3 regions of the Vogesella sp. AC12 genome follow, and region 1 is predicted to be linked to each of the others. Evidence: predicted binding sites of a transcription regulator. Region 1 holds the regulator's gene; each other region holds the start of a gene.

Region 1 (7,637 bases):
AGCCCGAATCAGCTTGCTTATCCATTCAGCGCCAATGCAGATCAATTCTCGATGCGGTTTAATAATGAAATTACCCTGACACACGACGAGAGTGGCTGGCGAATACCGCCCTATGACAATAAAGAATATCGCGTCTGTATTGGCTTGGGGATGGGGTTGGAAGAAATAGACTGGGGCTGTAGTGTAACGGTGGCCCCCAATAGCAGCGTGTTGCTGGAAGCCAGCGCCTATCAGGTGTTTCGCCTGGATATGGCAATGCCGATAGGTAGTCCGGTGACGCCCACGCCACCCAATGCCTGGCAGATTCCCCTTGGCAGCAAGGCGCTACTCTCGTTCTCAGCCTCGGGCATCGGAACGCTGACGTTCGGAACCGGCAACCAGGCACAACAAGCCAACCCAGAGCATGATCAACACGCCGCCAAGTCTTGAAAAACAAGCCAGGCGCACTTCCCTGCCCCCATCCGGCTCAAATGGATGACAGGCTCTAGCGCCCGCGCCGCCGCCGGCATAAAAAAAGGTTGGCCGCATCGCTGCGGCCAACCTTGTGTGCCTGTCGTCCCGCCGCCCGTGCGGCGCGCGTCAGATGGTTTTCGAATAGCGCGCGCCGGTTTCGCGCTCGCGCAGGTGGCGGTCGAACGCCATCGCGATATTGCGGATCAGGAAGCGGCCCTTCGGCTCCACCATCAGGAAGTCGCCGTCGAAGTGCAGCAGCCCCATCTGCTGGAACTCGCGGATCTTCGGCAGTTCGTCGGCGAAGTAGTCGGCAAAATTGATGGCGAAGGTCTGCTCGATCGCCTCCACCGACAGCGAGAAGCGGCACATTAGCGCCTGGATCACGCTGCGGCGCAGGATGTCGTCCTGAGTCAGCGTCATGCCGCGCATCACCGGCAGGTGGCCGGCGTCCAGCGCAGCGTAGTAGGCGTCGATGTCTTTTTCATTCTGCGAGTAACAGGGGCCGACCTTGCCGATCGACGACACGCCGAAGCCGATCATGTCGCAATCGGCGTGGGTGGAGTAGCCCTGGAAGTTGCGCTGCAGGCGGCCCTGCTCCAGCGCGCGCGTCAGCTCGTCACCGGGCTTGGCGAAGTGGTCCATGCCGATGAACACGTAACCGGCGTCGCTCAGCTGCTGTACCGAGTTCTGCAGGATGTCGAGCTTGGTGGCGCTGGACGGCAGATCGGCCTCGTTGATGCGGCGCTGCGGCTTGAACACGGTCGGCAGGTGCGCGTAGTTGTACAGCGCGATACGGTCCGGCGACATCGCGATCACCTTGTTGACGGTGCTTTCCAGCGAGTGCGCGCTCTGCAGCGGCAGGCCGTAGATCAGGTCCACGCTCACCGACTTGAAGCCGGCCTCGCGCGCGGCGTCGATCACCAGCCGGGTTTCCGCCTCGCTCTGGATGCGGTTCACCGCCTGCTGCACCGCCGGATCGAAATCCTGGATGCCGACGCTCATGCGGTTGAAACCGAGACGGCCCAGGTGCAGCACGGTGTCGCGGCCAACCTTGCGCGGGTCGATCTCGATCGAGAACTCGCCTTCCGGCAGCAGCTCGAAGTAGCGGTTGATGACGCCCATCACCCGGTCCAGCTGCGCATCGGACAGGAAGGTCGGTGTGCCGCCGCCGAAATGCAGCTGGATCACCTTCTCGCGACAGCCGAGTTTTTCCGCCACCAGCGCGATTTCCTTTTCCAGGTAGTCGAGGTAGGCGTCGGCACGGCTCTTGTCCTTGGTGATGATCTTGTTGCAGCCGCAGTAGTAGCAGATGGTGTTGCAGAACGGGATGTGCACGTACAGCGAAATGCCGCGATGGTTTGCCCCAATGGCGCGCTGCGCCAGGCAATGTTCATAATCATTCACCCCGAAACCGGCGTGAAAACGGTCGGCAGTCGGATAGGAGGTGTAACGCGGACCGGACCCTTCCAGTGTTTCGATCAGGGTCCGGTCGAAAACACATTGGGTCGGGATAAATGCAGAATGAGCAGCCATCATATATTTTGATTGGAAATCTGGTGGGGGACTGGTAAATTTGCGCAATTACGCCTTGATCTGCATTGACGCTCATCAAGCAAGCTCATCTGTCCCTGGAAATCGACTCTCGGTATGAACGATCTGTCCTCCCCCCTGCATTCGCTGAAAGTCACTTGTTCCAACTGCAGCCTGCGTGAATTGTGCCTGCCGGTGGGGCTAAACCGTGACGAGATGGCCCAGCTGGATGCCGTTATCCGTCAGAGCCGCCGTTTCAAGCGCGGTGAATACCTGTTCCGCAGCGGAGAAGGTTTCCGTTCTTTATACGCGGTGCGCACCGGCTATTTCAAGACCTGCGTTTCCAGCCAGGACGGCCGCGAACAGGTTACCGGTTTCCACATGTCCGGCGAGCTGATGGGGCTGGACGGCATTTCCTCCAACACCCACGGTTGCGACGCCATCGCGCTGGAGGACAGCGAGGTGTGCGAGCTGCCGTTCAGCCGCATGGAAAGCCTGGGACGCGACATCCCCAGCCTGCAACACCACTTCTTCCGCCTGATGAGCCGCGAAATCGTGCGCGACCAGTCGGTGATGCTGCTGCTGGGCAATATGAAGGCGGAAGAACGCCTCGCCGCCTTCCTGCTCAACCTGTCGCAGCGCCTGGCCAGCCGCGGCTTTGCCGCCAACGATTTCATCCTGCGCATGAGCCGCGAGGAAATCGGCAGCTTCCTCGGCCTGAAACTGGAAACCGTCAGCCGCACGCTGTCGAAATTCCAGCAGCAGGGCTGGATCCTGGTCGATCACAAGCACATCCAGCTGGTCCGCCCGGAAGAGCTGAAGGCCCTGGTGGCCGGCTGCTCGCAGGCCAACAGCGCCGGCTAAGCCCGCCGCGTGACCCAATAAAAAAGCCCGGACTTGCTCCGGGCTTTTTGCTTGTCACCGCCGGCTAGCGCGCACCATGCGGCAGCCGCAGCAGCGCGTCGCTCATCGCCTCGGCCAGGTAGTACAGCGAGAAGATGCCGCCGTAGCTCCAGGTGGCGCGCACCGCGCCGAAGCGGCCGCGCTGCACGAAAGGCATCGCCCGCCACAACGGGGTGCCGAACAGCTTGCCGGCCTGCTCGAACGGCTGCTGGTACAGCACCACGCTGTCGCGCAGCTGCCCCAGCTGCACCACCTGCTGCTGCGTCACCCCCCAGATCGACGCCGCCGGCTGCGGCGTGCCGGCGATGCCCAGCCGCTGCAGCGCGTGCAGCGGCATCGAGTTGCTGCCGTACACGTACACCACCGCCGGGCTGGCAAAACGGATCACGTCCACCCGCGGCAGCTGCGTGCCGAAGCGCTGCTGCAGCCGGCCGCGCAGGCGGGCAAAGCCCTGCTCCATGCCGGTCAGCCGCCGCTCGGCCAGCGCCGTGCGCCCGAACAGCCCGGCCAGCTGCAGGTAGATGTCACGCGCCACCTGCGCGTTGTCGTGATCGTGACGGTAGGCGTCGAAGTACAGCACCGGGGCGATGCGCGCCAGTTGCGGCCGCATGTCCAGTAGGCTGGGGCTGATGATGATCAGGTCCGGCTTCAGGCTGGCCAGCAGCTCCAGGTTGGGCTCCAGCCGACCGCCGGCCGGCAGCGTGGTAGATGGCAAGGTTGGCCGCACCACCCACTTGCGATAGTCGTCGGCATCGGCTACCGCCAACGGCGTAATGCCCAACTCCAGCAACTGTTCGGCGGCCTCCCAGCTCAGCGCCACCACCCGCTGCGGCGAGCGTGCAAAATGATGCACGCCGTCGCTGTCGCGCACGGTCAGCGCCGCCGCCAGTCCAGACCACAGCAGCAACGCTGCGGCCAACGTTGTCCAGACTGCCCGCGCCATTACGCCCTCCCCCGGCGCAAACGCTGCGCCAGCAACAACAAGATGAAATACGCCCCGCACAGCACCGAGGCCAGGATGCCGACCGGCACCTGCAGCGGGAAGATCAGCACCCGCCCCAGCCAGTCCGCCACCAGCAGCAGCACGCTGCCCAGCAGCGCCGCCAGCAGCAGCTGCTGCAGCACGCGGCGCGCGCCGAGCATGGCGGCGATATGCGGTGCCAGCAGGCCGAGAAAGCCAACCGGCCCCAGCACGCTGGTGACCAGCGCGGTCAGCAGCGCCACCAGTGTCAGCCACGTCAGCCGGCTGCGTGCCAAGTGCAGGCCGCGCCCTTGCGCCACACCGTCGCCAATGCTCAATAGCGTCAGCGCACGTTGGCCGCACAGCGCCAGCGCGCCCAGCAGCAGCACGCCGCCGCTGAGCAGCAGCGCCTGCTCTCCCGATACGCGATAGGTGGAGCCGGCCAGCCAGCCGAGGATGGCGAAGCTATCCGCCGTGCCGCGCGCCAGCGCGAACTGCAGCACCGCCTCCAGCAAGGCCGCCAGCGAGATGCCGACCAGCGCCATCATCCCCGGCGCGTACTGCTGACGCCGCCCCAGCCACAGCAGCAGGCCCAGCACCGCCAGGCTGCCGCCAAAGGCCATCAGCGGCCCGCCCTGCTGCAGCGGCCGCCCCAGCCACAGGCTGGCCGCCAGCAATGCCAGCGTGGCGCCGGCCGACAGCCCCAGGATGTCCGGGCTGGCCAGCGGGTTGCGCAGCAGCCGCTGCAACACCACGCCGGCGACGGCCAGCCCGGCACCGGCGGCCACCGCGGTGAGCGTGCGCGGCCAGCGGAACGACCAGATCAGCGCGTCCGGCCACGCCAGCTGCCAGCCGTGCGCGCCCGGCGCCAGCGTCAGGCTCAGCACGGCCAGCGCCAGCAGGCCGCTCAGCAGCAGCGCCCAGCCCCACGGACGCAACGGGCGCGCCGCCGGTGTCAGCGCCAGACTCTGCTGGCTGCCGCCCGGCAACTGGCGGCGGGTAAACCACAGCAGCGCCGGCGCGCCAATCAGTGCCGCCGCCGCACCGCTGGGCACCAGATCGGCCGACCAGCCGCTGGCCAGCAGCGCCACCGCGTCGGTCGCCAGCAGCAGCAGCGCGCCCAGCAGCGCACTGTAGGCCAGCTCGTCGCGTGCGCCGCGCGCGCCCAGCAGGCGGGCGAAGTTGGGCGTCAACAGACCGATGAAGCCGATCAGCCCCACCGCGGTGATCGCCACCGAGCTCAGCCACAGTGCGGCCAGCAGCATCAGCAGCAGCGCCGGCCACAGGCTCAGCCCCCGGCCCTGTGCACCGCTGGCACCCAGCCGCAGCAGGGTCAGCGGGCGCGGCGCCAGCCACAGCAGCAACAGCATCGGCGCCAGCCGCGGCCACAGCCACTGCACCCACTGCCAGTCGTGCTGCGTCAGGTCGCCCGCGCCCCAGATGAACAGGTTGCGGCTGTACTGGTCGTGCAGCATCACGATCGCGGACGCCAGCGCGCCCAGCAGCAGGTTGAGCGCCATGCCGCCCAGCACCAGCGGCAGGCCGCCGATGCCGTGCGGGCCGGCAATCAGCAGCACCAGCAGCAGCGCCAACATGGCGCCGGCCAGCGCCGGCCACTCGCCATGGTTGGCCGCAAGCTCCGGCAGCCAGAGGGTGGCGCACACCAGCCCCAGCCAGGCGCCGGCGCTGGCGCCCAGCGTCATCGGCGACACCAGCCGGTTCTGCGTCAGCTGCTGCAGCAGGCTGCCGGAAAAGCCCAGCGCGGCGCCGACCAGCAGCGCCATCGTCAGCCGTGGCAAGGCGGCAAACACAAACTGCAATTCGGTGAAATCGACCGGCGCACGGCTCAGCAGCGCCCATTGCGTGGCAGCGGGCAGCGGGTTGCCGATCTGCAGCTGCAGCAGCGCCAGCAGCACGATAGCGAACACGGTCAGTGGATAGCGCCGCGGCCAGGCTTGTGGCCGTGCGGGCAGAGTCAGCGTCGCCAGCATCTCAGGCCACCACCGCGACCGGACGGCCGCCGGCATGCGGCAGCAGGCGGATGTCGATGTCGTACAAGGCCGACAGCCTAGGCGAATCCAGCAGCTGCTCGGGCGTGCCGTCGAAGAACAGCTCGCCGCGCTTCAGCGCCACGATGCGGTCGGCGTAGCGCGCCGCCAGGTTGACGTCGTGCAGGATGGCGACGATGCCGCGCCCCTGCTCGCGGTTCAGCGTGCGCAGTAGCGCCATCAGCTCGTACTGGTGCGCGAGATCCAGCGCCGAAGTCGGCTCGTCCAGCAGGATCAGCGGCGACTGCTGCGCCAGCAGCATCGCGATCCACGCACGCTGGCGCTCGCCGCCGGACAGCAGGTCGGCCAGGTGGCCAGCGTGGTGGGCGATGTCGGTGTCGCGCATCGCCTGCGCGATGAGGGCGGCGTCCTCCGCCTGCCAGCGCCCCAACAGGCCGCGCCACGGATAGCGGCCGAGCCGCACCAGCTCAGCCACGGTCAGGCCGGCCACCTCCGGCAGCCGTTGCGGCAGGAAGGCGACGCGGCGGGCGAAGTCGCGGCTGGAGTACGCGGCCAACGTTTGGCCGTCGAGACTGATGTGGCCGTGATCCGGCGGCAGCTGCCGCGCCAGCAGGTTCAGCAGCGTGGATTTTCCCGAGCCGTTATGGCCGAGGATCACGGTGAACTGGCGCGGGTCCAGATCCAGCGCCGGCAGCGCCAGTATGTTCCGGCCATCGCGACAGACGCGGATGTCACGCAGTGACAGCATCGTGGGACAACTCCTGTTTCAGCAGCGCCAGTCGCGCCGCGGGTTTCAGTTTCGGGCAGGTGCTGCACAGCTCACCGTCGCAGCGGCGGAAGTGCTGGCAGCACACCTTGCGTTCCAGCGCCAGACGCTGACGGCCGTCGTCCAGCGCCACCGTCATCAGCGCGCTGGCATCGGGCTGCGCCAGTGCGGCCAACCATTGCGGTGCCAGCGCCAACAGCCGCGGGTTGCCCAGCTGTGCATCGCAGCGCTGCGCGTGCAGCAGCGCCGCCAGCAGGCAGTCGGCCAGCAGCCGGCCGGCCATTTTCGGATGCAGCTTGACGTGCTGGTTCACCAGCTCGAGCAGCGGCTGGCTCAGCGCCTGCAGCTGGGCGCCGGCGCTGGCGATCAGCGCCGCCTCGCTGCCGTGCTGCAGCCCGGTATCCGGCAGGCGGTAGCCGAGCACCATGCACGGCTGCCGGCGCTGGCTGATGCCGCCCAGCGCCGGCAGGCAACCGGCCAGCTGCACCGCCAGTACCGCCAGATAGACCGGCTGCCACAACAGCAGCGTCCAGCCGCGGCTACCCCAGTAGTGCGCCCCGGCTTCGGGGTGGGCGGCCTGCAGGCTGGCCAACAGCGCGGCGACCGGCGCCGGGTTGGCCGCATCGGCGGTGATGTCGTCGGGGCCGGGCGGCCCCACTTCGCCGTCCATGCCCGGCAACAGCTGCCCGATGCCCGCCAGCAAGGCGTGGCCGTGGTCCGGGGTGATCAGAAAGCTCATGTCTGCCTTCCTGGCACCGCCACCCGCAGGCGGCGGCGCCAACGGTTAGCGCGGCGCGTAGTCCGCAATCGGGTTACGCAGCGTGCCGGCAAACTTCAGGTTCTTCGCCGGATCGGCCAGGTCGATCATCTGCTGGTTGTTGCCCAGCTGCAGCCGGTTCAGGCACGACAGCGTGAACTCGGGGGCAAACAGGTCATAGCGGGCAAACTTGCCGGCCAGCTGCGGCTGGCTGGCCTGGTAGTCCAGCACGCACTGCGCCACCTCGCGCCAGAAGGC
Region 2 (7,637 bases), 260 kb from region 1:
CCGGCATAACCGGCCTCCTCAGGGATATCGCCGATCTGCCAGGCCATCACCAGGCCGATCAGGATGATCCCGATGGCGAGCAGCTGCTCGCCGGTTACGCGCTTGATCATGGCTTAGTTACCCAGCTTCAGTTTCTTGACGATGGCCGCGGTGCGCTTGATGTCTTCGTTGAGGAAGGCCTTGAAACTGTCGCCGCTCTGCAGCATGTCCAACCATTCCATCTTCTCGGCCTTGGCTTTCCAGCTTGGCGACTTGACCGCGGTTTCCACCATCTTGATCAGATCGTTGCGCTGGGCGGGGGTGATGCCGGGGGCGCCAAACACACCGCGCCAGTTGTACACCACCACGTCGGTGCCCTGCTCGCGCATGGTCGGTACCGGGATGTCGGCGTTGCGGGTGGAGGCGGAGATGCCCAGTGCGCGCACCTTGCCGGCCTTGATCAGGTCGGCCAGCTCGCCGTAGCCGCTGATGTAGGCGGAGATCTGGTTGCCGAGGATGGCCGCCTTGCCCTCGCCGCCGCCGGCGAACGGGATGTAGTTCAGCTTGTCGGGATCAACGCCGGCTTTCTCCGACATCAGGCTGGCCATGATGTGGTCGATGCCACCGGCCGAGCCGCCGCCGATGCTCACCGCACCCGGTTTCGCCTTGTAGGCGGCCATCAGGTCTTTCAGGTTCTTGAACGGCGAGGCGGTCGGTACCACGATGACGTTGAACTCACCCATCAGGCGCGAGATCGGCGTCACCATGCCGAAGTTGACCGGCGACTTGTTGGTTTCCAGCGCGCCGACGGTGACGGCACCGGCCACCAGCAGCGCGTGCGGGTTGCCTTTTTCGTTATTGACGAACTGTGCCATGCCGATGGCCCCACCGGCCCCGGCCTTGTTCTCGACCACCACGCTCTTGGCCTGGCCGGACGCCTGCAGCGCTTCGCCGAGGGTGCGGGCGATGGTGTCAAAGCCGCCGCCCGGGTTGGCCGGCGCCATGATCTTGAATTGCTCTACCTGGGCCTGGGCGACAAACGGGGTGACCGCCAGCAGGCAGCTTACGAACAGTTTCGACAGTTTCATTGTGTAATCTCCGGAGTGTTGCATATTGTTGTGTATGCCGAGGTGGCATCAGCGGGAGCTTGGCTCCTCACCCTGTGCGTCCCCTGCGGCCTGACGTTGCCTGCCGTGCAGGTCACGCCACCTCAGGTGGGGCGAGCAAATTATAGGGTGGTCAACCTTTCAACTAGCTTTCAGCGCGGCAAGCAGTTTCAATGTCGCCAGCCCGTGCATTTGGCATAGGTAAAGATGTGCCGGAATACAAGCCTGCTCGCCGTAGCGGCATGGCATCAGCGGCGGGCAAACGGTGGTGCCGCTGTGCTGTACTGGCCACCGCCGCCGGGCGCGGGCGAGCGTTTGCTGGCTTTTATGGGATTTATTAAGGGTAAAACAAAAATAAATTCAATTAATCGTTGACCGGGGGAGGGATGCTGCGTATAACGGTGCTGGCAGGACCTTCAAGCAGCAGATTGCTTGCGACATCGTTGATCCACCTCAAAAGCGGCACGTCATTGTTACCGGTTTGATTCCTTGATCGTCATGCACCTGGGCAATTGCCCGTCAATCTCGTTTTAAAGGAATTAAAAATGGAAACTGGTACCGTTAAATGGTTTAACGATGCAAAAGGCTTTGGCTTCATCACTCCAGATGCAGGCGGCAACGACCTGTTCGCTCACTTCTCCGAAGTGCGCTCGGAAGGCTTCAAATCGCTGACCGAAGGCCAGAAAGTTAGCTACACCCCAGGTATGGGTCAAAAAGGCCCACAAGCCACCAATATCCAGGCTCTGTAATTTTTTACAGCGTTTGATAAAAACCCCGCTACGGCGGGGTTTTTTGTTTTTCCCGCCCCTTATCGCCGCTGCCGTGGCGGGTGCACACCGGCACAATGTCCGCCAACGGGCGTTGTGCTTTTTTGTTGCCGGAGAAACGGGGAGCTGTGACGCCGCATGCTGTTGCTGGCGGCCTGCGGGCTGTGGTAGCTGCGCTGTCACCCGCTGGCGGTGCTGCGTGCACTGGGGCGGTCGCCAAGCTTGGCCGCAGCTAGCCGGTGCGCACTTCAAAGTGTGCAAAGTTGCTGGCCACCGCCGCCTGCAGTGCTGGCGCCGGCCAGCCTGCGGCGATGGGGGAAAACGGCTGCGGCAGTTGCGGGCCGGGGCGCAGCAGCTGCCAGGCGTAGTGGCGCACGCCACGCTGGGCCAGCCACGCGGCCAGCTGCGTCAGCGTGCTGTCGTCGTGCAGCGCCGGGTGGAGGGTGCTGCGGCATTCGTAGGCGACGCCGCTGGCTTGCAGCAGCGCCAGGCTGGCGGCGGCACGCTCGCCGCTGCCGGCCACCGCGGTGATGGCCGGGTACTGTGCTGGCATCGTCTTGATGTCTAGCCCCACCCAGTCCAGCAAGGGCAGCACGCGTTGCAGACGATCGGGGTGGCTGCCGCCGCTGTGCAGGCCGGTGGCAAAGCCCATGGCGCGCACCTCGGCCAGCAGCGCTGGCAAGGCCGGCTCGCTCAGCGGCTCGCCGCCGGAAAACACCACCCCGTCCAGCAAACCGCGCCGCGTCTGCAATTGCGCGCGCAGCTGCGGCCAACTGGTCTGGCCGTGGCGGCGCTGCAGCAGGCCGGGGTTGTGGCAGTAGCCGCAGCGCCACGGGCAGCCGGCGAGGAACACCACCGCGGCCAGCCGGCCCGGCCAGTCGCAGGCCGAGAACGGCTGCCAGCCGCCGATGCGGGCGCGCTCAGCCGGCGCGCTGTTCGTCGAAGTGGCAGCGTTCATGGAACTCGCCCTGTTTGCCGGTATTGAACGAGGCCACCGGGCGGTGGTAGCCCATTACCCGCGTCCACACCTCGCAGCGGGTGCGTTCTTCGTCTTTCAGCTCGATGGTTTGCTGCTGTTGCATGGTGTTTCCTTTCAAAGGTTGGCCGCATGGCGGCGGATTGGCTCTGTGTTGTTGGTCTGGGGTTGCTGTTAGGCAGGCTGCTGTGCGCCTGTCACCGCACTTGTCGATTCGCCTCACGTCGCCCGGATAAGCCGCAGGCGCATCCGGGGAGACGGTTGTGAGGACATGCGATTTCCCCGGATGGGCTTCGCTTATCCGGGCTACGGGGTGCAGGCCGCCTGGCGCTTTTTCTCGATCAGCTCGGCGTCGCACTTCGGGCAGAAATCATGGCGGCCGGACAGATAGCCGTGCGTCGGGCAGATCGAGAACGTCGGCGTGATGGTGATGTAGGGCAGGCGGAAGTTTTCCAGCGCGCGCTTCACCAACTGGCGGCAGGCGTCGGCGCTGCTGACCGCCTCGCTCATATACAGGTGCAGCACGGTGCCGCCGGTGTATTTGCGCTGCAGTTCGTCCTGGCGCAGCAGCGCCTCGAACGGGTCGTCGGTAAAGCCCACCGGCAACTGGCTGGAGTTGGTGTAGTACGGTTGCTGCGGCGTGCCGGCCTGCAGGATGCCGGGGTAGCGCTTGTTGTCCTCGCGCGCAAAGCGGTAGGTGGTGCCTTCCGCCGGGGTGGCTTCCAGGTTGTACAGGTGGCCGGTGGCCTGCTGGAATTCGACCATGCGCGCGCGGATGTGGTCCAGGTAGCGGCAGGCAAAATCATGGCCCCAGTCGCTGGTGATGTCGTGGGCGTCCGCCGTGAAGTTGCGGATCATCTCGTTGATGCCGTTCACCCCCAGGGTGGAGAAGTGGTTGCGCAGGCTGCCGAGGAAATGGCGGGTGTACGGGTACAGCCCGCCGTCGATGTGCTGCTGCACTTTGCTGCGGCGCGCTTCCAGCACCTCGCGCCCCAGGTTCAGCAGGCGGTCGGTTTCGGCCAGCAGCGCCGCTTCGTCACCGGCAAAACGGTGGCCGAGGCGTGCGCAGTTGACGGTGACCACGCCCACCGAACCGGTCTGCTCGGCGCTGCCGAACAGGCCGTTGCCGCGTTTCATCAGCTCGCGCAGGTCCAGCTGCAGGCGGCAGCACATGCTGCGCACCATGTGCGGCTCCAGCTCGGAGTTCACGAAGTTCTGGAAGTAGGGCAGGCCGTACTTGGCGGTCATCGCGAACAGCAGCTCGCTGTTCTCGCCGTACCAGTCGAAGTCCTTGGTGATGTTGTAGGTGGGGATCGGGAAGGTAAACGCCCGTCCCAGCGCGTCGCCGGCCAGCATCACCTCGATATAGGCGCGGTTGATCAGCGCCATTTCTGGTGCGCAGTCGCCGTAGCGGAACGGCATCTCCTCGCCGCCCAGCACCGGGATCTGCTCGCGCAGGTCTTCCGGGCACACCCAGTCGAAGGTCAGGTTGGTGAACGGCGTCTGCGTGCCCCAGCGGCTGGGCACGTTCAGGTTGTAGATCAGTTCCTGGATCGCCTGCTTTACCTGCGCGTAGTCCAGCGCATCCTTTTTCACGAACGGGGCGAGGTAGGTATCGAAGGAGCTGAACGCCTGCGCGCCGGCCCATTCGTTCTGCAGCGTGCCGAGGAAATTGACGATCTGGCCGCAGGCGCTGGACAAATGCCGCGGCGGTGCCGATTCCACCTTGCCTCCGACGCCGGCAAAACCCAGCTGCAACAGGGTGCGCAGCGACCAGCCGGCGCAGTAGCCGGACAGCATGTCCAGATCGTGGATGTGCAGGTCGCCGTGGCGATGCGCAGTGGCGGCCTCGGCGGGGAAAACTTCGTTCAGCCAGTACTCGGCGGTGAGCTTGCCGGCGATGTTGAGGATCAAGCCGCCCAGGCTGTAGCCCTGGTTGGCATTGGCCTGCACCCGCCAGTCGGCACGGGACAGGTATTCGTTGATGCTGCTGACGGCGTCGACATGGCTGCTGGGGCGTGCGGACATCGTTTGCTCCAATATGTTGTGGTTGGCGCATTGTATGGACGCATCATGTAGTAGTGATTGATGTGGATCAAGCGTTAAAAAATTCTTATGGCATGGCCTGTGGTGGTGTGGCGCCATGAAAAATGGCCAGCCGGTCGTTGCCGGGCTGGCCATCGGGACAGGACGCGTGGCGCCCGCGCTAGCGTGCCTGTGCCAGCGCCTGTTTGATCTTGAGGTCGGTCTTGTACTGGCTGAGCGCGTACACCGACCAGATCGCCGCCGGGATCCAGCCGATCAGCGTGCACTGCAGCAGCAGGCAGAACAGGCCGGCAAACGGGCGCTTGATGGTGAAGAACTGCAGCCAGGGCAGCAGGATGGCGAGTAGCAGACGCATGGTGACTCCGATCGCGGATGGACAGTGACGAGGACTTTGATGCTATCCGGTTATGTCAAAACCATCAAATGCGGTGATGGTAGGCTGCCGACGGCCAGGGTTGGCCGCAGCCTCAGCCGGGCGCCGGCATCACGATGCTGCGCTGGAAGCGCAGCAGGCTAGTGCCGGGGTTGTGGTAGCGGTAGCCGTGCTCGGTGCCGTAGCCGGCGGTGTCGCCCGCTTGCAGCGTGTGCTCGCCGCCGGCACAGGCCAGTTGCAGCGTACCGCTGTGCACTTCCACGATCTCGCCGCAGCCGGCCGGATCCGGCGCGGCCAGGTAGCTGTCGCCGGGTGCCAGCTGCCACTGCCACAGCTCCAGCGTGCAGCCGGCCAGCGCCAGGCTGTGCAGCAAGGTGGCGTGGCTGTCGCTGCTGTCGCCCTGCCATACCCGCACCGGCGCGTCGCTGCCGGGGGCGCGCACCAGCTCGGAAAAGGTCAGTCCCAGCGCGCTGGCGAGGCGGTCCAGCGTGGCGATGCTGACATTGCTGGCGCCGGCTTCGATATTGACCAGCATGCGGCGGCTGACCTCGGCGCTGGCGGCCAGTTTTTCCTGGCTCAGACCGCGCTGCTGGCGGGCTTCGCGCAGGTTGCGGGCGACGTGACTGAAGACTTGCAGGGGAGTGTGTTCGCTCATAAGTGCAATATATTGCTCAATTGTGTTGTTGTGCAGTATAGTGCACAAAACCGAGCCACCACCCTACACGCGAGCCTTGCCCATGTCCACCGTTGCCCTGTCTGCCGCACCCGCGGCCCACCGTTCCTGGCTGCCCGACCTGTCGCTGGTCGGCGTCACCCTGATCTGGGGCGGCACCTTCCTCGCGGTACAGACCGCGCTGCAGTGGAGCGGCGCCTTCGTCTTTGTCGGCATGCGCTTTGCCGTCGCCGCCTTGCTGGCGCTGCTGCTGTGCCGCCGCCAGCTGGCCGGCCTCAACCGCACCGAGCTGCTGGGTGGCATCGGCATCGGCGTGATCCTGTATTTCAGCTACAACCTGCAGACGCTGGGGCTGGGCCACATCGCCAGCAGCACCTCGGCCTTCCTCACCGGCCTGTACGTGCCGCTGGTGCCGCTGCTGCAGTGGGGGCTGTTCCGCCAGCGCCCGGGCTGGCTGGCGTGGGTGGGGGTGGCGCTGGCCTTTGCCGGCCTGCTGCTCCTGGCCGGGGTGGACGGGCTGAGTATCAAGCTGGGCTTGGGCGAGTGGCTGACCATCGCCGCCACCGCCACCATCGCGCTGGAAATCTGCCTGCTCAGCCGCTTTGCCGCCGGCTGCAACGCCGGGCGCATGGCGCTGGTGCAGCTGGCGACGGTGGCGCTGCTGTCTCTGTTGTCGGCGCCGCTGGCGGGCGAGGCGCTGCCGCAGTGGCAGCCGCTGTTGCTGGCGAGCGTGCTGGCGCTGGGCGCCGCCACCGCGCTGATCCAGATCGTGATGAACTGGGCGCAGCAGACGGTGCCGGCCACCCGTGCCACCATCATTTACGCGATGGAACCGGTGTGGGGCGGGCTGATCGGCTGGCTGGCCGGCGAGGCGATGGGCGCCGGCAAGGTCGGCGGCGCGGCGCTGATCGTGGCCAGCGTGCTCTTGAGCCAGCTCAGCGCGCACAAGGCGACGCACGCGCCGGCCTGATCCTTAGGACCTGTTCACGATCTGCTGCGACTTGCTCGCAATGGGGCGATACGGCGTTAAAAACGGCTTCGGCATGCTTGTTTGAATCTGGCTACACGCCGCTTCCTCAGCCGTTTTCGCCTTGTCTCGCGTGAGCGTGCGGGATCGTGAACACGTTCTGACGATGCAAAACACTGCGGCCAACCTTGCCCAAGGTTGGCCGCAGTGTTTTGTGCCGCGTTCAGCGGCCGCCGCCGGGGGTGAAGGCCATGCCTTCCTGCTCGCCCAGCGGGCGCGGGCAGAGGTGGGATTCGAACTGCCGCGTCGCCGCCGTCCACGAGTAGCCCTCGGCCACGCGGCGCACCTGGTCGCGGTCCAGCATCAGCGCCTGCAGGCAGGCGGTGCGCAGGTCCTGGTGCAGCACGCCGCCACCGCTGGCTCCGACCACGTCCAGCGGGCCGGCCACCGGGTAGGCCGCCACCGGCGTGCCGCAGGCCATCGCCTCCAGCAGCACCAGGCCGAAGGTGTCGGTCAGGCTGGGGAACACGAACACGTCGCCGGCGCGGTAGAAGCGCGCCAGCTCGTGCTGCGGGAACACGCCGGCGAAGTAGACCTCCGGATATTTGGCCTTCAGCTCGGCCAGCTGCGGCCCCTCGCCGACCACCCACTTGCTGCCGGGCAGGTCCAGTTTGAGAAAGGCCTCGATGTTCTTCTCCACCGCCACGCGGCCGATGTAGAGGAAGCGCGGCTGCGCGGTGTCCAGCCGTT
Region 3 (7,637 bases), on a different contig from region 1:
ACGCTGGCAATGCCGGCGCGCGCGGCGCGCAGACGGGCGTCGGCGGCGTCCAGCCCCGGATTGCTGCGCAGCGCCTGCGCCAGCAGCTGCTCGAGGCTGGCGTCATTCAGCGCGCGCCACCAGTCGGCGGCAAAGGGGGTGACGGCTTCGCTGACCGCCAGCGCGGCCGGGGTCAGCGGCTGGCTTTGCAGCGGGGCCACCGCCGGGGTGGCGCAGCCGGACACGGCCAGCAGTGCCAGCAAGGCGCTGACGGGCAGTAACGTGGTGTTGTAGTTTCTCATTTGATTGTCACCTGCGTGACTACTTGTGTCGAAAAAAACCGCCGGGGGCGGATTGGGGTGGCTGGCGGCAATGCCGTGAGGCTTGCGGCCAACCTTGCGCTGATTCGGATAGTGGGGGCTGGCGCTTAGCCGCCGAGCTGCTGCATCAGCTTGCGCAGCAGCGCTTCCAGCTGTGCACGCTCCTCGCCGCTGAACACGGCCCACAGCTCGCGCACCTGCTGCCGCTGCTCCGGCATCACCTGCTCGATGAAGGCGAGGCCGCTGTCGGTCAGCTCCAGATAGGTGCGGCGGCGGTCGACGCTGCAGGGCTGGCGCCGGATCAGGCCGCGGTTCACCAGATCGTCCACCACCCGGGTGGCATTGGTGCGCGAAAACGCCAGCGCATCGGACAGCTCGGACGGCATCAGCCGTTCTTCCGGTCGCGCGTACAGCACCATCAGCGCCATCCAGGTGGTTTCGTTCATGTCGTGCACCGCCAGCGACTGGTTGAAGTAGCCCAGCAACAGCGGCTGGATGTGCAGCAGCAGACGGGTGAGGGTCACCTCTTCGCGCGGGCTGCCGGGCAGGCGGCGGGCGATGGTGTCGATGGCGTGTTCGGTGGCCGCAAAGCTGTGGCCGCAGGCAGGTGCTTTCATTGGGTAATGATAACGTGCGTTACTATTTGGTTCAAGATGGAATTCAGCTCGCGGCGCCGGTGCTGCCCTGAGGCGGCTGACAGGGCGCGGGTTTCTTGATCGGCATCATTCAGCCGTGTGCTGCGCCGCGGCAATACTGTCGGCAACACCCCACCGGAGCCTGATGATGAACCTGACAACCCACCTGAGCGCGGTGCACCGCCACTGCGACGACTCATTTGCCGCGCTGGAGCAGGCGGTGCGCCAGCAGGACTGGGCCGGCGCCGATGCGCTGTGCGCCAGCTTTTGCGAGGAAATGGCGCAGCACTTTGCCGACGAGGAAAACCGGCTGTTCCAGGCGCTGGAAGCGGCCACCGGCATGCGCGGCGGGCCGACCGCGGTGATGCGCTACGAGCACGAACAGATGCGAGAGCTGATGGAAGACCTCAACCGCGATCTGCTGCAGCGCGACGCCCGCGGCGTGGCCGCCACCTGCGACACCTTGCTGGTACTGATGCAGCAGCACAATATGAAGGAGGAAAATATCCTCTACCCAATGTGCGACAGCCGGATTCCGGATGCCGCCGCCCTGTTGCAGGAGCTACGCCATGTCACCCCGTGATTTGCGCGGCCTGGTGCCGCCGGAACCGATGGAAATCATTCTCGACGACGTCGACAACGGCAGCAGCGGCCAGCAGCTGGCCTATGTGCTGCCACACTTCCCCGGGCCGCTGATCCCGCTGCTGCAGCAGCGCAAGGTCAGTTTTGACAGTGAAATGCTGCCGGACATGAGCGGGGTGGTGCTGAAGCTGGTGCTGCCCTGATGCAGGCCATGCCCAGTTTTGACCGCGCACCGCCGCTTTCGCTGCCGGTGCGTTATTTTTTGGCGGCGGCGTTCTGGCTGCTGCCGCTGGCGGCCAGCCTGCTGCGGACCGACAACGACTATCCGTCGCTGAGCCTGCTGCTGCCGCTGCACCTGCTGGCGCTGGGCGTGCTCGGCAACGCCATGCTGGGCGCTTTGCTGCAGATGGTGGCGGTGGTGTCCGGCGTGCCTTGCCTGCGGCCAACGTGGTGGCGGCTGGGGGTGTGGAGCCTGTGGCAGCTGGCCACCGCCAGCCTGTGCTGGGGCTTTTATCAGGGGCTGGCGCCGCCGTGGCTGCAGCTGGCCAGCGTGCTGTTTGCGCTGCTGGCCGCCGCGCTGTCGGGCCTGCTGTACGGGCTGTGGCGCAGCCCGGCGGCGGACGGCAGCAGCCGCGGCCTGCGCCTGGCCCTCGGCCTTTTACTGCTGACCCTGCTGCTGGGCCTGTCGATGCTGGCGGTGCTGGGTTGGGGCCGGCCGTGGCCGTTGCTGAGCCTGTTGCCACTGCACCGGCTGGCGGCGCAGGGCTGGGTGTTGCTGCTGGTGATGGCGGTGGCGCAGGTGATTGCGCCGATGTTCCTGCTGACGCCGGCCTATCCCGGCTGGTGGCAGCGCCACGGCGCCACGCTGTGGCTGCTGGCCTTGCTGGCCGGCGCGGGCGGTTTGCTGTGGCAACCGCAGTGGTCGTGGTGGTGGCTGGCGTGGCTGCCGCTGGCGCTGTTTGCCGTGCTCAGCCTGCGGCTGTTGCGCACCAGCCGGCGGCCGCAGGAGTGGCTGCTGCCGTACTGGTGGCTGGCGTTTGCGCTCTTGGCCTTGCTGGCGGCACTGCTGCCGCTGCTGGCATGGCAGGGCAGCACGCCGTGGCTGGCGCGCGCGCTGGCGTGGTGCCTGCTCGGCGGTTTCGCGCTGACGCTGGTGGTCGGCATGCTGTACCGCATCGTGCCCTTCCTGCTGTGGCTGCACCTGAAGAATGCGGCGCCGCCGCGCCATCGCGTGCCGGCGCTGCACGCCTTCGTGCCGGAATCCGCCGCGCGGCACAGCTGGCGCGCGCTGTTGCTGTTGCAGCCGCTGGCGGCGCTGTGGGTGTGGCAACCGCAGCTGGGCTGGCCGCTGGCGCTGGCGCTGCTCGGCCTGCTGGCGTTGCTGCTGTGGCATTTCGCCGCGGCGGCGCGGCAGTACCGCGCCGCCCGCCGCGCCTTGCCGTCCTAGAACGTGTTCGCGATCTCCTGTTCACGATCTGGCGCGACTTGATCTGGATGGCGTGGTACGGCGTTGAAAACGGCTGGGTATGCTTGTTTATCCCTGGATAAACGCCGCATCCCCAGCCGTTTCGCCTTGTCTCGCGTGCGCTCAGCCCGCCAACGCCTGGGCCAGCGTTGCCTGTAACTTAGTCTGCAATCTGACCACCTCACCGATGATCAGCAGTGCCGGCGGCTTGACCGCGTGCTGCTGCACACAGGCGCCGAGGCCGGCCAGCTCGCAGCACAGCACCCGCTGCTGCGCGGTGGTGGCGTTCTCGATGATGGCCACCGGTGTGGCGGCGGCGCGGCCGGCGGCCTGCAGCTGCTCGGCGATGTTGGCCGCCTCGCCCAGCCCCATGTACACCACCAGCGTTTCCTCGGCGCCGGTGTGGCTGGTCCACGCCAGCGCGCTCTGTCCCTCGCGGCGATGGCCGGTGACGAAGCTGACGCCCTGCGCGTAGTCGCGGTGCGTCAGCGGAATGCCGGCCGCCGCCGCTGCGCCCATCGCCGCGCTGATGCCGGGGATCACCTCGCAGGCGATACCGGCTGCGGCCAACGTTTCCAGCTCCTCGCCACCGCGCCCGAACAGGAAGGGGTCGCCGCCTTTCAGCCGCACCACGCGCAGTCCTTGCCGCGCCTTGTCCACGATCAGCTGGTTGATGTCCTGTTGCGGCAGGGTGTGGCGGCTGGCGCGCTTGCCGACGCAGATCTGCTCGGCGCGGCGGTTGACCAGCGCCAGCACCGCGTCGGAAACCAGCAGGTCGTACAGCACCACGTCGGCCTCGCTGAGGCGGCGCAGCGCCTTCAGCGTCAGCAGGTCCGGGTCGCCGGGGCCGGCACCGACCAGGCTGACCTGGCCGTGGCGCAGCGGGTAGGGATGGGGGAAGGAGGCAGGGGCGTTCATTGCTGTTCCAGTCTGGCCGGCGGCCGCTAAGGGGATGACGCCAGTGTAGGAACGGCGGCGGCCGGGAATCGTTGATTCGCATCAATGCTATCGGGATGGGTGGAAACGTACAGTTCGCCCTGACACGCCGGGTTCCCGGTGACGCAAGAAAAGGAGGACGCGATGAGCGCCAGTTTTACCAAATCGACCGCGCGCAACATCTTTTACGGTGGCGCGGTATTTTTCTTCCTGCTGTTCGTGGCGCTGACACTGGATACGGTGCAGGCGCTGCCCAAGCGCGACAACCGCGCCAACCTGACCGAACAGGTCGCCCGCGGCAAGAAGCTGTGGGAGGTCAACAACTGCATCGGCTGTCACACGCTGCTGGGCGAGGGCGCCTATTTCGCGCCGGAGCTGGGTAACGTCTACCAGCGTCGCGGCCCGGAATTCATCAAGGCCTGGATCAAGGCGCAGCCGACCGGCGCGCCGGGACGTCGCCAGATGCCGAACTTCCATCTCAACGATGCCGAACTCGACGACCTGGTGGCCTTCCTGAAGTACAGCTCGGAAATCAATACCAATAACTGGCCGCCGAATATCGAAGGCTGATGCCTGTCGATCCCGGTAATTCATCATCCAAGGAGAACCAGATGACTTCCTCCGCAATGGCCACCGCGCGCGCTGCCAGCGTCTCGGCGGCGGCCAATGACCCGCTCACCAATGTCCAGCTCAAGTACCGCTCGCAAGCGGTAGCCAAGCCGTACTTTGTCGCCGCGATCGGCCTGTTTGTCGGCCAGATCCTGTTCGGCCTGATCATGGGCCTGCAGTACGTGATCGGCGATTTCCTGTTCCCGGAAATCCCGTTCAACGTGGCACGCATGGTGCACACCAACCTCTTGATCGTGTGGCTGCTGTTCGGCTTCATGGGCGCCGGCTACTTCCTGATTCCGGAAGAATCGGAACGCGAGCTGCACAGCCCGAAACTGGCCATCATCACCTTCTGGGTGTTCCTGGTGGCGGGGGCGCTGACCATTGTCGGCTATCTGGCGGTGCCGTACGCCACGCTGGCCAAGATCACCGGCAACGACTTGTTGCCGACCATGGGTCGCGAGTTCCTGGAACAGCCGACCATTACCAAGATCGGCATCGTGCTGGTGGCGCTGTCCTTCCTGTTCAACCTGAGCATGACTGTGCTCAAGGGCCGCAAGACCAGCATCAGCATGGTGATGATGCTGGGGCTGTGGGGGCTGGCGATCTTCTTCCTGTTCTCGTTCTACAACCCGGACAACCTGGTGCTGGACAAGTACTTCTGGTGGTGGGTGGTGCACCTGTGGGTGGAAGGGGTATGGGAACTGATCATGGGCGCGATGCTGGCCTTCGTGCTGGTGAAAGTGACCGGTATTGACCGCGAAATCATCGAGAAGTGGCTGTACGTGATCATCGCCATGACGCTGATCTCCGGCATCATCGGCACCGGTCACCACTACTTCTGGATCGGGGCGCCGGCGTACTGGCAGGTGTGGGGTTCGGTGTTCTCCGCGCTGGAGCCGATTCCGTTCTTCATGATGACGCTGTTCGCCTTCAACGTGGTCAACAAGCGCCGTCGTGAGCATCCGAACAAGGCCGCGGTACTGTGGGCACTGGGCACCGGCGTGATGGCCTTCCTCGGCGCCGGCGTGTGGGGCTTCCTGCACACCCTGGCTCCGGTCAACTACCTGACCCACGGCACGCAGATCACCGCCAGCCACGGCCACATGGCGTTCTACGGCGCCTACGCGATGGTGGTGATGACCATGATTTCCTACACCATGCCGCTGATGCGTGGCCGCGAGGCCAACAGCAATGCCGCGCAAGTGGTGGAGATGTGGTCGTTCTGGCTGATGACGGTAGCGATGGTGTTCATCACCCTGTTCCTGACCGCCGCCGGCATCCTGCAGGTGTGGATGCAGCGCATGGGTGACACCCCGCTGTCGTTCATGGCCACCCAGGACAAGATCGCCTTCTTCTACTGGCTGCGCGAGCTGTCCGGCGTGGTGTTCTTCATCGGCCTGCTGCTGTACATCGTCAGCTTCTTTATCCGCGGCAACGAGCGCGCCAGCGCCTGATCCCGCCGCATCCGGCAACACGGGCGCCCCTTGCGGGCGCCTTTTTCACGACGGAGCCTGCCATGAACACAGCCGCACCCGGTCTTGTCGCCCCGCCACGCGTGCCCGGCGATCTGGCGATGTGGTTCTTCATCCTCGCCGAGCTGGCGGTGTTCGGCATCTTCTTTGCCGTCTACGGCGTGGCGCGGCAGCGCGATGCGGCGCTGTTTGCTGCCGGTCAGGCGCAGCTGCTGCTGTGGCCGGCGCTGCTGAACACCCTGCTGCTGATCGCCGGCAGCGCCATGGTGGCGGCGGCGGTGCGCGCCTTTGCGGCCAACCTTGTCGCCGCCGGATGCCGCTACCTGCTGGCCACGCTGCTGCTGGGCGGCGGCTTTGTGCTGCTCAAGGGCTGGGAGTTCGCCGGCAAGTTCTCCGCCGGTATCACCCTGTCCAGCAGCGACTTCTGGATGTTCTACCTGTCGCTGACCTTCTTCCATTTCCTGCACGTGATCCTCGGCCTGGTGATCGTGGGCGCGGTGTACCTCCACGCCCGCCGTGGCGCCTATGATGCGGCCAACCACGACGGCGTGGAAACCGCCGCCGCCTACTGGCACATGGTCGATCTGGTGTGGGTGGTGCTGTTCGCGCTGGTGTACGTGGCGCGCTGACCAGGCTCAGCCGCCGGGAGCGGTGTCGTGCAGCGGCGGCGGCTGCAAGGCGGCGAGATAGCCGGCGGTTTCCGCGTTGATCCAGCTGCGGAAATCCTGCTGCTTGGTGGCGGCGCTCTCGCGCTGCGGCCATACCAGCCAGTGCGGCGACAGGTGCGGCACGCGGAGATTGGTCAGCTGCACCAGCTCGCCGCGCTGCAGCGCGCTGGCCACCAGGCTGCGCCGCAGCAGCGCCACGCCCAGCCCCTGCTGTACCGCCGCCAGCACCAGATTGCTGTCGTTGATCCACAGCGCGGCGTGCGCCGGCTCCGCCACCCCGGCGGCGCTGCACCAGCCGAGCCAGGATTCCACCGTGCGCACCACCGGGCAGGCCACCACCTCGGCGGCGGTGCGCGGCAGCTGGCCGCCGTTGAAGTGCGGTGCCGCCACCGCCAGCAGCTCGTCGTCGAACAACCGTTGCTGCTGCACGCCTTCCCAGCCGCCACGCCCCATGCGGATGCCGATATCGACCAGCCCCTGCTGCAGGTCCTGGATGTCGAGGCTGGCGCGCAGCGTGACGCGATAGTGCGGATGGCGGGCGTAGAAGCGTGGCAACCGCGGCAGCAGCCAGTGCTGGCCGAAGGAGGGCAGTACCGCGATCACCAGCTCGTCGCCGCGCGGCCTGGCGCGCACCAGCCGGGTGGCCTCGCTCAATTCGCCCAGCGCCACGCGTACCTGCAGCGCGTAAAGGCGGCCATCCTCGCTCGGCTGCAGGCCGCGGCCCTCGCGCAGGAACAGCACGCTGCCGAGCTGCTCTTCCAGCAGCCGGATCTGCTGGCTGACGGCGGAGTGGGTGACATTGAGCTCGGCGGCGGCGAGGCTGACGCTGCCCAGTCGCGCCACCGCCTCGAAACTGCGCAGCGCCGCTAACGGTGGTAGGTTTTTCATGTAAGAAAATCTAACAGAAAACCCAAATAAATATCGATTTTCGCGTGCGGAAATGGCCTTTATAGTGCTTTCTTCAATGC

What was found. Region 1 encodes FNR, which switches genes on or off when oxygen is low (the NO sensors DNR and NnrR bind a similar motif). Its sites were predicted from a motif close to TTGATNNNNATCAA; they were not measured.
Region 2: a site for FNR is predicted at 4,914-4,927, ahead of NOM55_RS03995 (ribonucleoside triphosphate reductase). Genes of this name have one in related genera too.
Region 3: a site for FNR is predicted at 3,971-3,984, ahead of cobA (uroporphyrinogen-III C-methyltransferase). Genes of this name have one in related genera too.

Annotation. Positions count from the first base shown of each region.
Region 1 covers NZ_JANFNU010000002.1:286,333-293,969, reverse strand. The annotation lists gene NOM55_RS05220 (hypothetical protein) at 1-429, shown strand, start outside; gene hemN (oxygen-independent coproporphyrinogen III oxidase) at 580-1,989, opposite strand; gene fnr (fumarate/nitrate reduction transcriptional regulator Fnr) at 2,101-2,847, shown strand; gene NOM55_RS05205 (iron-siderophore ABC transporter substrate-binding protein) at 2,912-3,829, opposite strand; gene fhuB (Fe(3+)-hydroxamate ABC transporter permease FhuB) at 3,829-5,838, opposite strand; gene NOM55_RS05195 (ABC transporter ATP-binding protein) at 5,840-6,604, opposite strand; gene NOM55_RS05190 (siderophore ferric iron reductase) at 6,588-7,361, opposite strand; gene NOM55_RS05185 (IucA/IucC family siderophore biosynthesis protein) at 7,407-7,637, opposite strand, start outside.
Region 2 covers NZ_JANFNU010000002.1:28,817-36,453, forward strand. The annotation lists gene NOM55_RS03970 (tripartite tricarboxylate transporter TctB family protein) at 1-110, opposite strand, end outside; gene NOM55_RS03975 (tripartite tricarboxylate transporter substrate binding protein) at 114-1,067, opposite strand; gene NOM55_RS03980 (cold-shock protein) at 1,631-1,834, shown strand; gene NOM55_RS03985 (anaerobic ribonucleoside-triphosphate reductase activating protein) at 2,085-2,810, opposite strand; gene nrdD (anaerobic ribonucleoside-triphosphate reductase) at 2,773-2,934, opposite strand; gene NOM55_RS03995 (ribonucleoside triphosphate reductase) at 3,135-4,856, opposite strand; gene NOM55_RS04000 (YqaE/Pmp3 family membrane protein) at 5,035-5,229, opposite strand; gene NOM55_RS04005 (XRE family transcriptional regulator) at 5,342-5,902, opposite strand; gene NOM55_RS04010 (DMT family transporter) at 5,985-6,890, shown strand; gene NOM55_RS04015 (glycosyltransferase family 1 protein) at 7,111-7,637, opposite strand, start outside.
Region 3 covers NZ_JANFNU010000001.1:131,341-138,977, forward strand. The annotation lists gene NOM55_RS00750 (efflux transporter outer membrane subunit) at 1-281, opposite strand, end outside; gene NOM55_RS00755 (MarR family transcriptional regulator) at 407-916, opposite strand; gene NOM55_RS00760 (hemerythrin domain-containing protein) at 1,080-1,517, shown strand; gene NOM55_RS00765 (DUF2249 domain-containing protein) at 1,504-1,719, shown strand; gene NOM55_RS00770 (hypothetical protein) at 1,728-2,963, shown strand; gene cobA (uroporphyrinogen-III C-methyltransferase) at 3,105-3,899, opposite strand; gene NOM55_RS00780 (cytochrome c) at 4,062-4,487, shown strand; gene NOM55_RS00785 (cbb3-type cytochrome c oxidase subunit I) at 4,529-5,983, shown strand; gene NOM55_RS00790 (cytochrome c oxidase subunit 3) at 6,046-6,630, shown strand; gene NOM55_RS00795 (LysR substrate-binding domain-containing protein) at 6,637-7,557, opposite strand.